2 regions of the Planifilum fimeticola genome follow, and region 1 is predicted to be linked to the other one. Evidence: a T-box and tRNA genes for the amino acid it is inferred to sense, from the RefSeq annotation. Region 1 holds a T-box; the other holds one or more tRNA genes.
The links. The T-box of region 1 lies ahead of pheS (phenylalanine--tRNA ligase subunit alpha). A T-box ahead of a tRNA ligase gene usually reads a tRNA of that ligase, here a tRNA-Phe.
Positions count from the first base shown of each region.

Region 1 (5,902 bases):
CTTCCTTGCGCTTTTCTTCGGTGTCGGGGGTGATGCCCGTCAACACTTCGGTTTCGGGTAGGTTGGGGGTCACCACCTCCGCGAGCGGAATCAGCAACCGCTTGAGGGCATGGCGGGCTTCTTCCTTCAATAGGGCAGCTCCGCTCTTGGAAATCATCACCGGATCGATTACCAGATGATGAATGCGGTGTTCCTTCACCTTGGCGGCGATGATTTCCAGGATGGGGATGCTGGAGATCATCCCGGTCTTGGCCGCATCCACACCGATGTCCGTCACCACCGCGTCGATCTGTTTGGCGACGGCCTCCGGCGGCAGTTCGTAAATTCCGGTGACTTCCTTCGTGTTTTGAGCGGTGATGGCCGTCAGGGCGCTCATGCCGAACACGTCCAACTCCTGAAACGTTTTCAGATCGGCCTGAATCCCTGCGCCTCCACCGCTGTCGGACCCTGCGATGGTCAGCGCCCTGGCAATTTTCACGGGAGACCCTCCTTTTGCGCGGGATTATCCCTTGTCCTCTTCCTTCCCAATCTTATCGGTTGGTTTTCAAAAGCGTCAAGGGAGGGAAAAATGGGCCCGCACGGGGTCAGCTGTCCATGACCGCCCATGAATTCCTTTCATAAAGTGTAAGGAACGATTATCGGTGAGAGGAGAGGTATCGGTGAGTCAATTGCGCACCAGCTTTTTTGGACAATTCGGCTGGAAATGGGTTGTGGCCGTGATCATCCTTTTGATCGTGCTGGGCATCTTCTGGTGGTTCGGCGCTTGGGGATGGTGGGGTGGATACGGTTTCGGGTTCGACGGGTTTGACTATTTCTATTGAACCTCCGTCCGCGGCGGGGGTGTTTTTTTGATGAAAAGGCCGATGCCGGCGAAGAAGGAGGTGCCCCCTTGAAGGAGCATCCCGTTTTTTGGCCGTTTGACCGGTTTTGGACCGAGGTGGAACAGCTGATCCGGAGAAGCAGGATGCCGTTGCAGGGGCCGATGATCGGTGTCCGGGTGACGGAAACCGATCGGGAAGTGATCGCGGTGGTGGAAATTCCCGGTTTGTACAGGCGTCATGATTTGGATGTTCGCGTGGCGGAAAACCGGTTGATGGTCCGCGGGGGGACAGGATCCGAAACGAGGAAGGGCGGAGAAAGCCGTCCCTCCTTGCTCCAGCGGTCGGAGACGTACTTCTTCGTGGCTCATCCCCTTCCGGCACCCGTCGATGCTTCCCGGATGAAGACGGAGTTGAAGGAAAACACGTTGATCGTTCGCATTCCGAAGCGGAAAAACGCATATTGAGGAAACCCGTGCTGTTCTGAAGACCAATCCGGCCGGTTTCCCCGGGGCTGTTGACCTAAGGGGGTCACGGCCTTTTTTTGTGGAAGGGGACGATCGATGCGGAGGCATAACCTGTGCCGGGGACGAATCGACCGGGAGCAGTAGCGGCGTTCCGGTGCAGCGGGTTTGGGACGCAATCCCGGCAGGCGGACGTTCGATGCCGGACTCATCCGCGTTGAACGGATCTTTCCTCCTGCTTCCGGAAGGGGCGGCTGAATGGGATCCGTTCGTCCCGGGGTTATCACAATATTGCAAATTCGTTTATGATGATAAGTAGATCGAGCAAGGGGGGGAGCGCTGATGGCAGTGGTAAAGATCCAGATTCGGGACAAGGGGCCCTATCTGATTACTGGTGATGTGGAGCTTCTGGATGCGGAGGGAAACCGGTTCGAACATAAAAAATCCTTCGCCCTGTGCCGATGCGGGTTGTCCCAAAGGAAACCCTTCTGCGACGGATCGCACAAGGGAAACTTCGATGACTGCACCCGGGCGAAGGAAACGTGATGAGCCTCCGTATTTGAACGGCCGGCTTCCGGGATTGTGAAAGGGCGCAGGGCGGATCCGGCCGCGCCTGACGAGTGCGACCGGCCACAGCGCCGGGTTGGTTCGGGGGAGCTTCCAGCTCCCTCTTCTTTTCGGAAAATCTCCGCCGGGGAGCGCATCAAGACGGTGATACGGGGGGAACCGCCTTTTCCCGGGGAAGATTTTCATGGAGGGTGGAGATCATCTCCTTGCGGGAAGAAGAATCGCTGTTTTCCCAGATGATCTCAAACAGCACGCCGAGACCGGGGAGCAATTTTTCTTCCTGTTGCTTGAGGGTGTCGTTCACCATGTCGGTCAATTCCTGCTCCGACATGTTTTGGATGTTGTGAATGACGGCACCGCGCACATCGATGTTCATCAGGCGTCCCTCCTTTCGCTTACTATTTTGTCCCCTCCCGTGTTCCTTATCCGTTTGTCCCTCCCTCGGCCTGTGATATAATGAATCCGATTGATACAGGGAGGAACGGTGGAATATGAGACAGTTTGCCGTGATCGGTCTGGGGCGCTTCGGGGGCAGCCTCGCCAAGACCCTGATCGAAATGGGAAACGAGGTGTTGGCCGTCGATCGGGATCCCGAACGGGTGCAGGCCTTCGCCTCGCTGGTGACCCATGCGGTGGAGGCGGACTCGACCGATGAAAGGGCCTTGAAGGCCCTGGGCATCCGCAACTTCGACGTGGTGGTCGTTTCCATCGGCGATGACATCCAGTCCAGCATTTTGACCACCCTGATCCTGAAGGATATGGGCGTCAACAAGATCGTGGTGAAGGCCCGAAACGACCTTCACGGCAAGGTGCTGTACAAAATCGGAGCCGACAAGGTGATTTACCCGGAGCGGGACATGGGCGTCCGCGTCGCCCATTCCCTGATCTCCCCCAACATCCTGGATTTTATCGAGCTGTCCGCAGACTACAGCATCGTGGAAATCAGCGCGGGGGAGAAGTTCAGCGGAAAGTCCCTCAAGGACCTGAATTTTCGCGCCCGCTTCGGCTGCAACGTGATCGCGATCAGGAGCGGGGAACGGATGAATGTATCCCCGGCGGCCCATGACGTGATCCGTTCGGGAGACATCCTGATCGTGTTGGGACACAACCGGGATCTGAAAAAGCTGGAAGAAGAGGCATGAGGTCGTGGATATCCGTTACATCAGCTCAAACCAAAACGAACAATACAAGCGCTGGCGAAAGCTTCACCGCCGGAAGGGCAGGGAACAGTACGGATCCCTTCTGGTGGAGGGTCCCCATCTGGTGGCCGAGGCGATGGATGCCGGATGGAAGGTGCGCTCCTGCCTGGTGGAGGAGGGGAAAGAGCGGCTGCTCTCGGAAATCCCCGGGATTCGGGAGGGGGCCTTCCCGGTGTATCGCCTTCCTGTGTCCCTGTTTCAAAGCCTGATGGACACGGAGACCCCCCAAGGCATTGCGGTGGAGTTGGAGCTTCCCCGGGTTGAAGATGAAGAAGCGCTTCCGATCGGGGAGACGCTGATACTCCTGGATGCGGTGCAGGATCCGGGCAACCTGGGAACCATCCTGCGAACGGCGGAGGCTTCCGGCGCGACAGCCGTCATTTTGGGTAGGGGAACGGCTGACCCCTACAACAGCAAAACCGTCCGGGCGGCGATGGGATCTCTTTTCCGCCTGCCGGTTCGAAAGGTGGATCTCTCAAGCGCCATTTTGGAACTCCGTCGGCGGGGAGTTGCCGTGATCGGCACTCATCCGCGGGCGGAGACGGTCCATTTTCGTTACGAGTATCCGCCCCGGACGGCCTTTTTGCTGGGTAACGAAGGGCGGGGGGTGGATCCCGCCCTCGAACAGCTCGTCGACGGGGTGGTTCGCATTCCGATGCCCGGCGGCGTCGAATCCCTCAATGTATCGGTGACTGCGGCGGTGTTGCTCTACGAGCGGCTGCGGCAAAAGTGGGGGAATGCCTAGCCGAGCCGGGTTGCCGCTTCCGAAAAATTCCGCTATACTAGATATCAAATTTTACGGTCAAGGCGATGAAGGAGAAGAGTAGGCCGCACGCCCCCACAGGGAGGAGATGTCGCGACTGAGAGCATTTCCGGGGAAACGGCGGTTCGAAGTTCGCTCCGGAGCTGTCTCCTGAAAGGATTTCCGAGTAGGGAGCACCGGGTTCGCCCGTTAACGCGATCAGAGGGGGACGGCGCCGCATGCCTGCGGCTGTCGTTCAAAAAGGGTGGTACCGCGATCTCTCGTCCCTTTGGGCGGGAGATTTTTTATATCGAGGGAAGGGAGTGTCTGGGAATGATTTCGCGCTTGAACGCGTTGCGCGAGGAAGCGCAGAGGTCGATTGCCGCGGCGGAAGGTTCCGATCAACTGAAGGAGCTGCGCGTCAAATATTTGGGCAAAAAGGGAGAGATCACCGCGATTCTCCGGGGAATGAAGGATGTTCCCCCGCAGGATCGTCCGAAGGTGGGCGGCTTGGCCAACGAAATCCGCGGGGAGCTGGAGCGCCTGATCGCGGAGAAGGAAGAGGAGCTGGCCGAGCGTGCACTGGAGGAGCGGCTCAAGCGAGAGGCGCTGGACGTGACGCTGCCCGGCGATCCCCGGCCCTTGGGATCCGTTCATCCCCTGTCGGCGGTGATTGAACAGATCGAGGACATCTTCATCGGAATGGGCTTTGAAGTGGCGGAGGGGCCGGAGGTGGAATGGGACGAGATCAACTTTGAAGCGCTGAATATCGCCAAGGATCATCCGGCTCGGGATATGCAGGATTCCTTCTACATCACCCCTCATATTCTGCTTCGGACCCATACCTCCGGTGTTCAGGTGCGGACCCTGCGCTCCCGGGAAGGTCAGGTCCCGGTCCGGGTGATCGGTCCCGGAAAGGTGTACCGCAGGGATGAGGATGACGCCACCCATTCCCACCAGTTCATGCAAATCGAAGGGCTGGTGGTGGACAGCGGGGTGTCGATGAGCGAATTGAACGGGGTGCTCCTGGCCTTCGCCCGCAAGATGTTCGGGGAGAATCAACAGATTCGCCTCAGACCCAGTTATTTTCCCTTCACCGAACCCAGTGCCGAGGTGGACATCTCCTGCATCATCTGCGGCGGCCGGGGTTGCCGGACCTGCAAGGGAACCGGATGGATCGAAATCTTGGGTTCCGGAATGGTTCACCCCCGGGTGTTGGAGATGGCCGGTTACGATTCGGAAAAGTACACCGGTTTCGCCTTCGGGATGGGTGTGGAACGGATTGCCATGCTGAAGTACGGCGTGGATGACATCCGTCACTTTTACACCAACGATCTTCGGTTCCTGCGTCAGTACCAATCGGTTTGAGGGGGATGGATCATGCGCGTGTCCTATGAGTGGTTGAAGGAGATGGTGGATCTCTCGGGAATTGATGCCGACGAGCTGGCGGAGAGCTTGACCCGGACCGGCGTGGCCGTGGATGCGGTGGAGGATCGGAACCCGGGAGTCCAGCGGGTGGTGGTCGGTCGTGTGAAATCGGTGGAGCCCCATCCCGGAGCGGAGCGGTTGCGCGTGTGCCGGGTGGATGTGGGACAGGAGGATCTCCTCCAAATCGTGTGCGGCGCCCCCAACGTGGCGGAGGGGCAGTTGGTTCCCGTGGCTCTGGAAGGTGCGGAACTGCCGGGGGATGTCCGCATCAAACGGGCGAAGCTCCGCGGCGTGGAATCCCAGGGAATGATCTGTTCGGCGGGGGAACTGGGGCTTCCGGAAAAGTTGCTTCCCAAGGAGCTGACGGAAGGGATCCTCGTCCTGACCGAGGAAGCGAAGGTGGGGCAGGATATCCGTTCCCTGCTGGGGATGGACGACAAGGTGTTGGAACTGGACCTGACGCCGAACCGTTCCGACTGTTTAAGCATGATCGGCATGGCATATGAAGCCGGAGCGGTGTTCGACCGGTCCCTTCGCCTGCCGGAGCCGAAGGAACTGCCCGTGACCGGTGCAGAGCTGCCCGTGAGCGTTGCCGTCGAATCGGAGGCGGACTGTCCCGTCTATGCCGCCCAAGTCGTCGACGGTCTCCGCTTGGGACCGTCTCCCCAGTGGATGCAAAACCGG
Region 1 is NZ_PVNE01000002.1:90,590-96,491, forward strand. It holds gene thiD (bifunctional hydroxymethylpyrimidine kinase/phosphomethylpyrimidine kinase) at 1-478, opposite strand, end outside; gene CLV97_RS18025 (hypothetical protein) at 660-821, shown strand; gene CLV97_RS01870 (Hsp20/alpha crystallin family protein) at 890-1,285, shown strand; gene CLV97_RS01875 (CDGSH iron-sulfur domain-containing protein) at 1,625-1,828, shown strand; gene sspI (small acid-soluble spore protein SspI) at 1,986-2,225, opposite strand; gene CLV97_RS01885 (potassium channel family protein) at 2,341-2,991, shown strand; gene CLV97_RS01890 (TrmH family RNA methyltransferase) at 2,996-3,793, shown strand; T-box leader at 3,850-4,082, shown strand; gene pheS (phenylalanine--tRNA ligase subunit alpha) at 4,124-5,158, shown strand; gene pheT (phenylalanine--tRNA ligase subunit beta) at 5,171-5,902, shown strand, end outside.

Region 2 (5,902 bases), on a different contig from region 1:
AAATCGCTTCCCGACTCCCGGTCCCGGAGACCGGTCAGCATGCCCTGGGCAATCTGACGTCCGAAAGTTCACAGGGGAGGCGCCCGGCGGGCATGTGTGAAGGATGCCCTGCGGCGATTTTACACAGCCATGGGGGAGCGCGGAGATGCACTTGGGTGATCAGAAAATCGTACCGGCGGCGAGGAGCGTCAAGGACTTCGAGCGGATGCTGAAGTCTCCGTACGAATACGTAATCCTGCTGGATTGCCACGCGGCGCAACTCCAGTCTCTGGTATCGATGGCGAAGAAGCGGAACAAGAAGGTGCTATTGCATGTGGATTTGATCAAGGGGTTGAGAAACGACGAGCATGCGGCGGAATTTTTGTGTCAACAAATTCGCCCCGCCGGCCTGATTTCCACCCGCACCCAGGTGGTCCAGGTGGCAAAAAAACGGTCGCTGATGGCGGTTCAGCGGATCTTCCTGCTGGATTCCCATGCCATGGAGACCAGCTACCGGCTGCTGGATTCCTTTCGTCCGGATTACATCGAAGTGTTGCCCGGCATCATTCCCCACATCATTCAGGAGGTTCGGCAGCGGATTGACATCCCCATTCTGGCCGGAGGTTTGATCCGGAGCCGGGAGGAAGTGTGCGCCGCCCTCGAGGCGGGGGCGGTGGCGGTGACCACCTCGCGCCGGGAAATATGGGAACGGATGTGAGGTTTTGCATTTCCGGGTTTATCGTTGGGAGAAAAGGGAACAGGAATAATGAGGCAGCGAGCGTTTCCTTCGTCGAAAACGGGATTCGGGAAAAGTTAATATCCGGGTGAGACGGGAGAAGGCCACAATACTTCGTACGGATGTACGTACGGAGGATTGTGGTTTTTTCCATGAAAGGGGTGGATTTCTTGAAACAGCCGTTTTCCGGTCTGAGGCGGTCGGACCATCTGCGGACGATGGCGGAAGAAAAGCTGGATCTGCTCGTCATCGGAGGGGGGATCACCGGGGCGGGAATCGCCCTGGATGCCCGGACGAGGGGGCTTTCCGTCGGGCTTGTCGAAATGCAGGATTTTGCGGCGGGCACGTCGAGCCGCTCGACCAAGCTGGTTCACGGCGGGCTCCGGTATCTGAAACAGCTGGAAATCGGACTGGTCGCCGAGGTGGGAAAAGAGCGGGCGATCGTCTATGAAAACGGTCCCCATGTGACGACACCGGAATGGATGCTGTTGCCGGTCGTCGAAGGGGGGACCTTCAGCAAGGCGGGCATTTCGCTCGGATTGTTCGTGTACGACCGTTTGGCCGGGGTGAAAAAGGAAGAACGGAGGAGGATGCTGAATCCGACGGACACGCTGGAGCGGGAGCCGCTGTTGAGGAAGGAGGGATTGAAGGGAGCCGGACTCTATGTGGAATATCGGACCGACGATGCCCGGTTGACGCTGGAAGTGCTGAAGGAAGCGGTGGAGCGGGGCGCTCTTGCCTCCAATTACGCCAAGGCGGAAAACCTGCTTTATCGGGACGGAAAAGTGATCGGGGCCGAGGTGATCGACACCTTGACCGGCGATTCCTACCGGATTCACGCCAAGAAAGTGGTCAACGCCACGGGTCCCTGGGTGGACTTTCTGCGCGAAAAAGACGGGTCGAAAACGGGGAAGACCATTCAATGGAGCAAGGGGATCCACATCGTGACCGACCAGAAACATTTCCCACTCCGTCACGCCGTCTATTTCGACGCGCCGGACGGCCGGATGGTGTTCGCCATCCCTCGGGACGGAAAGACCTACATCGGAACGACGGACACCGAATATCGCGGGGATCCGGCCCGTCCGCACATGAGCGGGGAGGATCGCGATTACCTCCTGGAGGCGGTCAACGGGATGTTTCCCTCCGTTCGGCTCACGGCGGATCAGATCGAATCGGGCTGGGCCGGAATCCGTCCCCTCATCCGCGAGGAAGGAAAGCCGACGACGGAAATTTCCCGGAAGGATGAGATCTTTCTTTCCGAGACCGGACTGATCACCATTGCGGGGGGAAAATTGACCGGTTACCGCAAAATGGCGCAGCGGGTGGTTGATCGGGTGTGCGCCGGACTGGCCGAGGAGGGGGCGGGTCCCTTCGGGCCATGCGTGACGGAGCGGATTCCCCTCTCCGGCGGCGATGTCGGCGGGTCCGACCGCTTCCCCGCCTTCGTCGAGGAAAAGGTGCGGGAGGGGACGGAGCTGGGATTGGACGAACAGGAGTCGCAGCGGCTTGTCCGGCGCTATGGGACCAACATCGACAAGGTGTTCGGGCGGATCGCCTCGCAAGGGAAAGAAGCGGAAGCTTACGGATTGCCTCCTTCCCTGTACGCCGTTCTGCTCTACGCCGTGGAAGAGGAAATGGCCGCAACCCCCGCCGATTTCTGGGTTCGCCGCACCGGGGATCTGTTTTTCGACATCCACCGGGTGAAGCGGTGGAAAGATCCCGTGCTGGACTGCATGCGGGATGTGTGCGGCTGGGATGAGGAGACCTGCTCCCGCCGCCGGGCGGATCTGGACCTGTGCATCCGAGAGGCGACGGAGTTTGTGTAAAGAAGGGGAACAAACGAATCGCGGGATTCCCCTCCGCAAGGCAAGAGGGGAATCCCGCCATTTTTCTTCTCATCCCTTGTGGGCCGAGCCGGGTTGGGACAGACCCGGAGGGTTTTTTCCGAAGCGGGCCAGGAGAATGGCGAAACCGGCGACGGTTCCGAGGACGATCACCGTTCCGATGTTCCATCCGAAGCCGTGCAGGATCGTGTAACCCAGCGCGCCGCCGAAGAGGACGTAATACAGGGTGGGCAGGAGCGTCTTGCGGATGATGGCTCCTTCCTTATTGATCAGCCCGACGGTGGCGGAAGCGGCCACCACGTTGTGGACGCAGATCATGTTTCCCGCGGCTCCGCCGATGGCCTGCAGAGCGACGATCCAGGAGGGATCCGCCCCGATCCGCGTTCCCACTCCGAACTGGAACAGGGAGAACATCATGTTGGAGACGGTGTTGCTGCCCGCGATGAAGGCTCCCAGGGCGCCGATGGACGGGGCGAAGATGGGCCAGACGGCCCCCACCGTGTCGGCCACGCCCTTGGCCAGTTCAATGGGCATGCTGTCGTAACCGGCGGCTCCCCCGGAAGAACCGATGAACACTTTCACCATCGGAACCGCAAAGAGAAGGGCGACCGAGGCCAGCCCCGTCGTTTTGAAGGTGCTTGTCCAGGCCCTCCGGAAGGAGGCGTTGTCCATCCGATGGATCAAACCGGTGAGGAGAACCACCGCGATGAAGATGGTTCCCGGGAGATAGAGGGGGCTCACGCTGACGGACATGCCGGACCCGAACAAATTCTCAAGGTCTATGGTTACACCGTTGAGCCACCCTTTGACGGGGAGAGAGTCCATCCGGGTGAGGACCAGAAACAATCCCACCAAGAGATAAGGAGTCCACGCTTTCCAGGAGGGCATGTTGACGGAGAGGGATGCCGGGTCGTTCAGGCGAAGGTTGCCCACCCATTCCCGATCCCATTTTTCTGGAGCGTCGAAATCCCATATGCCGTCTTTCGGATGAAACCATCCCTTCCGTGCCGCCCACACCACCACCGCCAGTCCGATCAATCCGCCGAAGAGGGAGGGGAATTCGGGGCCGAGGGTGACGGCCGTAAGAATATAGGGGATCGTCATCGCCAAGGCTCCGAAAAAGGCAAACCTCCACGCTCTGAGCCCCTCCCGGAATGAGCGGTTTTTACCGAAGAAGCGGGTCAGGATGCTGACCATCAGCAGAGGGATGAAAAATCCTGCAGCGAAGTGCAGAACCGCCACCTTCGCGCCGATGGAGGAGAGGACCGATTCCCAATCGGAACCCACCACCTTCGTCACTTCGCTCAGCTTGCCTTCTCCCAATCCCGAACTGACTCCCACCAGAATCGGCGTTCCCAGGGCGCCGAAGGAGACCGGAGTGCTCTGGATGATCAAGGCGCACACCACCGCCGCCATCGCCGGAAAGCCCAATCCGACCAACAGCGGAGCGGCCACGGCGGCGGGGGTGCCAAAACCGGCGGCCCCCTCGATGAAGGAGCCGAACAGCCAGGCAATGATCACCGCCTGGACCCGCCGGTCCGGGGAGATGTTTGACAGCCCTTTTCGGATTGTGATCAGGGCGCCGCTCTCACTCAACGTGTTCAGCATCAGGATGGCTCCGAAGATGATGTAGAGAAGGGTCAGCGCCGTGATCAAACCGTCGACCGTGGCCGCGAGGACCTGATTGAAGGAAACCTCCCACACCCACAGGGCCAGCCCCACCGTGACGACAAAGGCGAGGGGCATGGCCGTTTTCGCCGGCCACTTGAAAGCCACCAGGAACAAAAAAACCGTCAGCACGGGAAGCAAGGCCAACAAGGAAAGCATGTCCAATCCCCCCAACCGGATGGAGATGTTTGCACCTACGGACCGATCCGACCTTTACCGCCTGGACAAAAACAGCTGTTTTTGCGGGATACATCCTCCCGATTCCATATTTATCAATAGTCGGTCGTGTTTTCAATACTCCTTTTATTCCGAATTAAACGCCTCTTTTGTCGGGGCGGGGCATAAAAAGGACCTTTATGGGACAGACTGCCTGCCGTACGGAACTTTTTGCGCCCCGCGGTTTGCAGGGGGAAAATCTGGGGATGATTTTCCTCTTGACACGGGGAATCTTCCCGATATAGAATAATGAATGTCACGGCTAAGAAATTTCGTGGAGAGGTGTCCGAGCTGGCCGAAGGAGCACGACTGGAAATCGTGTAGACGGGTAAAAACCCGTCTCGAGGGTTCGAATCCCTCCCTCTCCGCCAGTTTATTTGAGCAGACTTCTGAAAGTCTCAGGAGTCTTTTTTTCACCGATCGAACCGGTTTCCGGTTCGTCGGGCGATTGGTTCGGTAGCTCAGTCGGTAGAGCAGAGGACTGAAAATCCTCGTGTCGGCGGTTCGATTCCGCCCCGAACCACCACATGCCGGATTAGCTCAGCTGGTAGAGCACTCGCCTTGTAAGCGAGGTGTCGTGGGTTCGAGTCCTACATCCGGCACCATGCACTTAGGGGCGTAGTTTAATGGTAGAACAGAGGTCTCCAAAACCTCCGGTGCGGGTTCGATTCCTGCCGCCCCTGCCAATTTTCTTTTCAGTGGATCAGCGGTTCAAGTCCCCGTTCCAATTCGTTTAAAGCGGACTTGGCCCTTTCCACCCACACGGTTTCAACGGCATCGTCCTTGTCGGCGGGTTCGGTGAACTGGTTGACAAGCCCGCTGAATACGCCGGTGGTGACGCGATCGTCCGGTCCCGTTTTGAACTCGTGTTTGAGCACGAAGGGTTTGCCCAAACGGACCGTGGCGCTGTCATCTTCGATGTTTCCTTCGACGGCGAAAACGGGGACGCGCAGATAGGCGCGGTGCGCCTGGTCGCTTTCCGGGTCGAGGGGTTTGTCGAAATAACCGTGGTCGTATTCGTACCCCCCTCCCAGGGTAAAGCCCTGCTGTTCAAAGACGGCTTTCAACTCGCCGTAGCCGGCGCGAAGGTTTTCGATGCGCGATTCCAAAGGAATCATCGGCCCATCTCCTTTCAGGTTATGTCCTTATTGTTTCAGAGCGGGGCCGACTCCATACGGAACATGGCGGCATAGCCAAGTGGTAAGGCAGAGGACTGCAAATCCTTTATCCCCGGTTCGAATCCGGGTGCCGCCTCCAACAAATAACAATCAAAACAATGAAATTTCCTGTTGACTTTCTGAGAAGCATGTGATACATTAACTAATGTCGCCGTAAGGCAAAGGATTTCAGCTCACAACGTGCGGACGTGGCGGAATTGGCAGACGCGCTAGATTCAGGATCTAGTGGTCTTACGACCGTGGGGGTTCAAGTCCCTTCGTCCGCACCAGATCTTGTG
Region 2 is NZ_PVNE01000011.1:68,264-74,165, reverse strand. It holds gene CLV97_RS08565 (glycerol-3-phosphate responsive antiterminator) at 146-697, shown strand; gene CLV97_RS08560 (glycerol-3-phosphate dehydrogenase/oxidase) at 868-2,544, shown strand; gene CLV97_RS08555 (L-lactate permease) at 2,614-4,389, opposite strand; tRNA gene CLV97_RS08550 (tRNA-Ser) at 4,723-4,817, shown strand; tRNA gene CLV97_RS08545 (tRNA-Phe) at 4,897-4,972, shown strand; tRNA gene CLV97_RS08540 (tRNA-Thr) at 4,976-5,051, shown strand; tRNA gene CLV97_RS08535 (tRNA-Trp) at 5,059-5,132, shown strand; gene CLV97_RS08530 (YugN family protein) at 5,142-5,564, opposite strand; tRNA gene CLV97_RS08525 (tRNA-Cys) at 5,630-5,703, shown strand; tRNA gene CLV97_RS08520 (tRNA-Leu) at 5,807-5,893, shown strand; tRNA gene CLV97_RS08515 (tRNA-Arg) at 5,900-5,902, shown strand, end outside.
Region 2: it has a tRNA-Phe gene. The T-box ahead of pheS (phenylalanine--tRNA ligase subunit alpha) is inferred to sense a tRNA for this amino acid. The anticodon was not compared.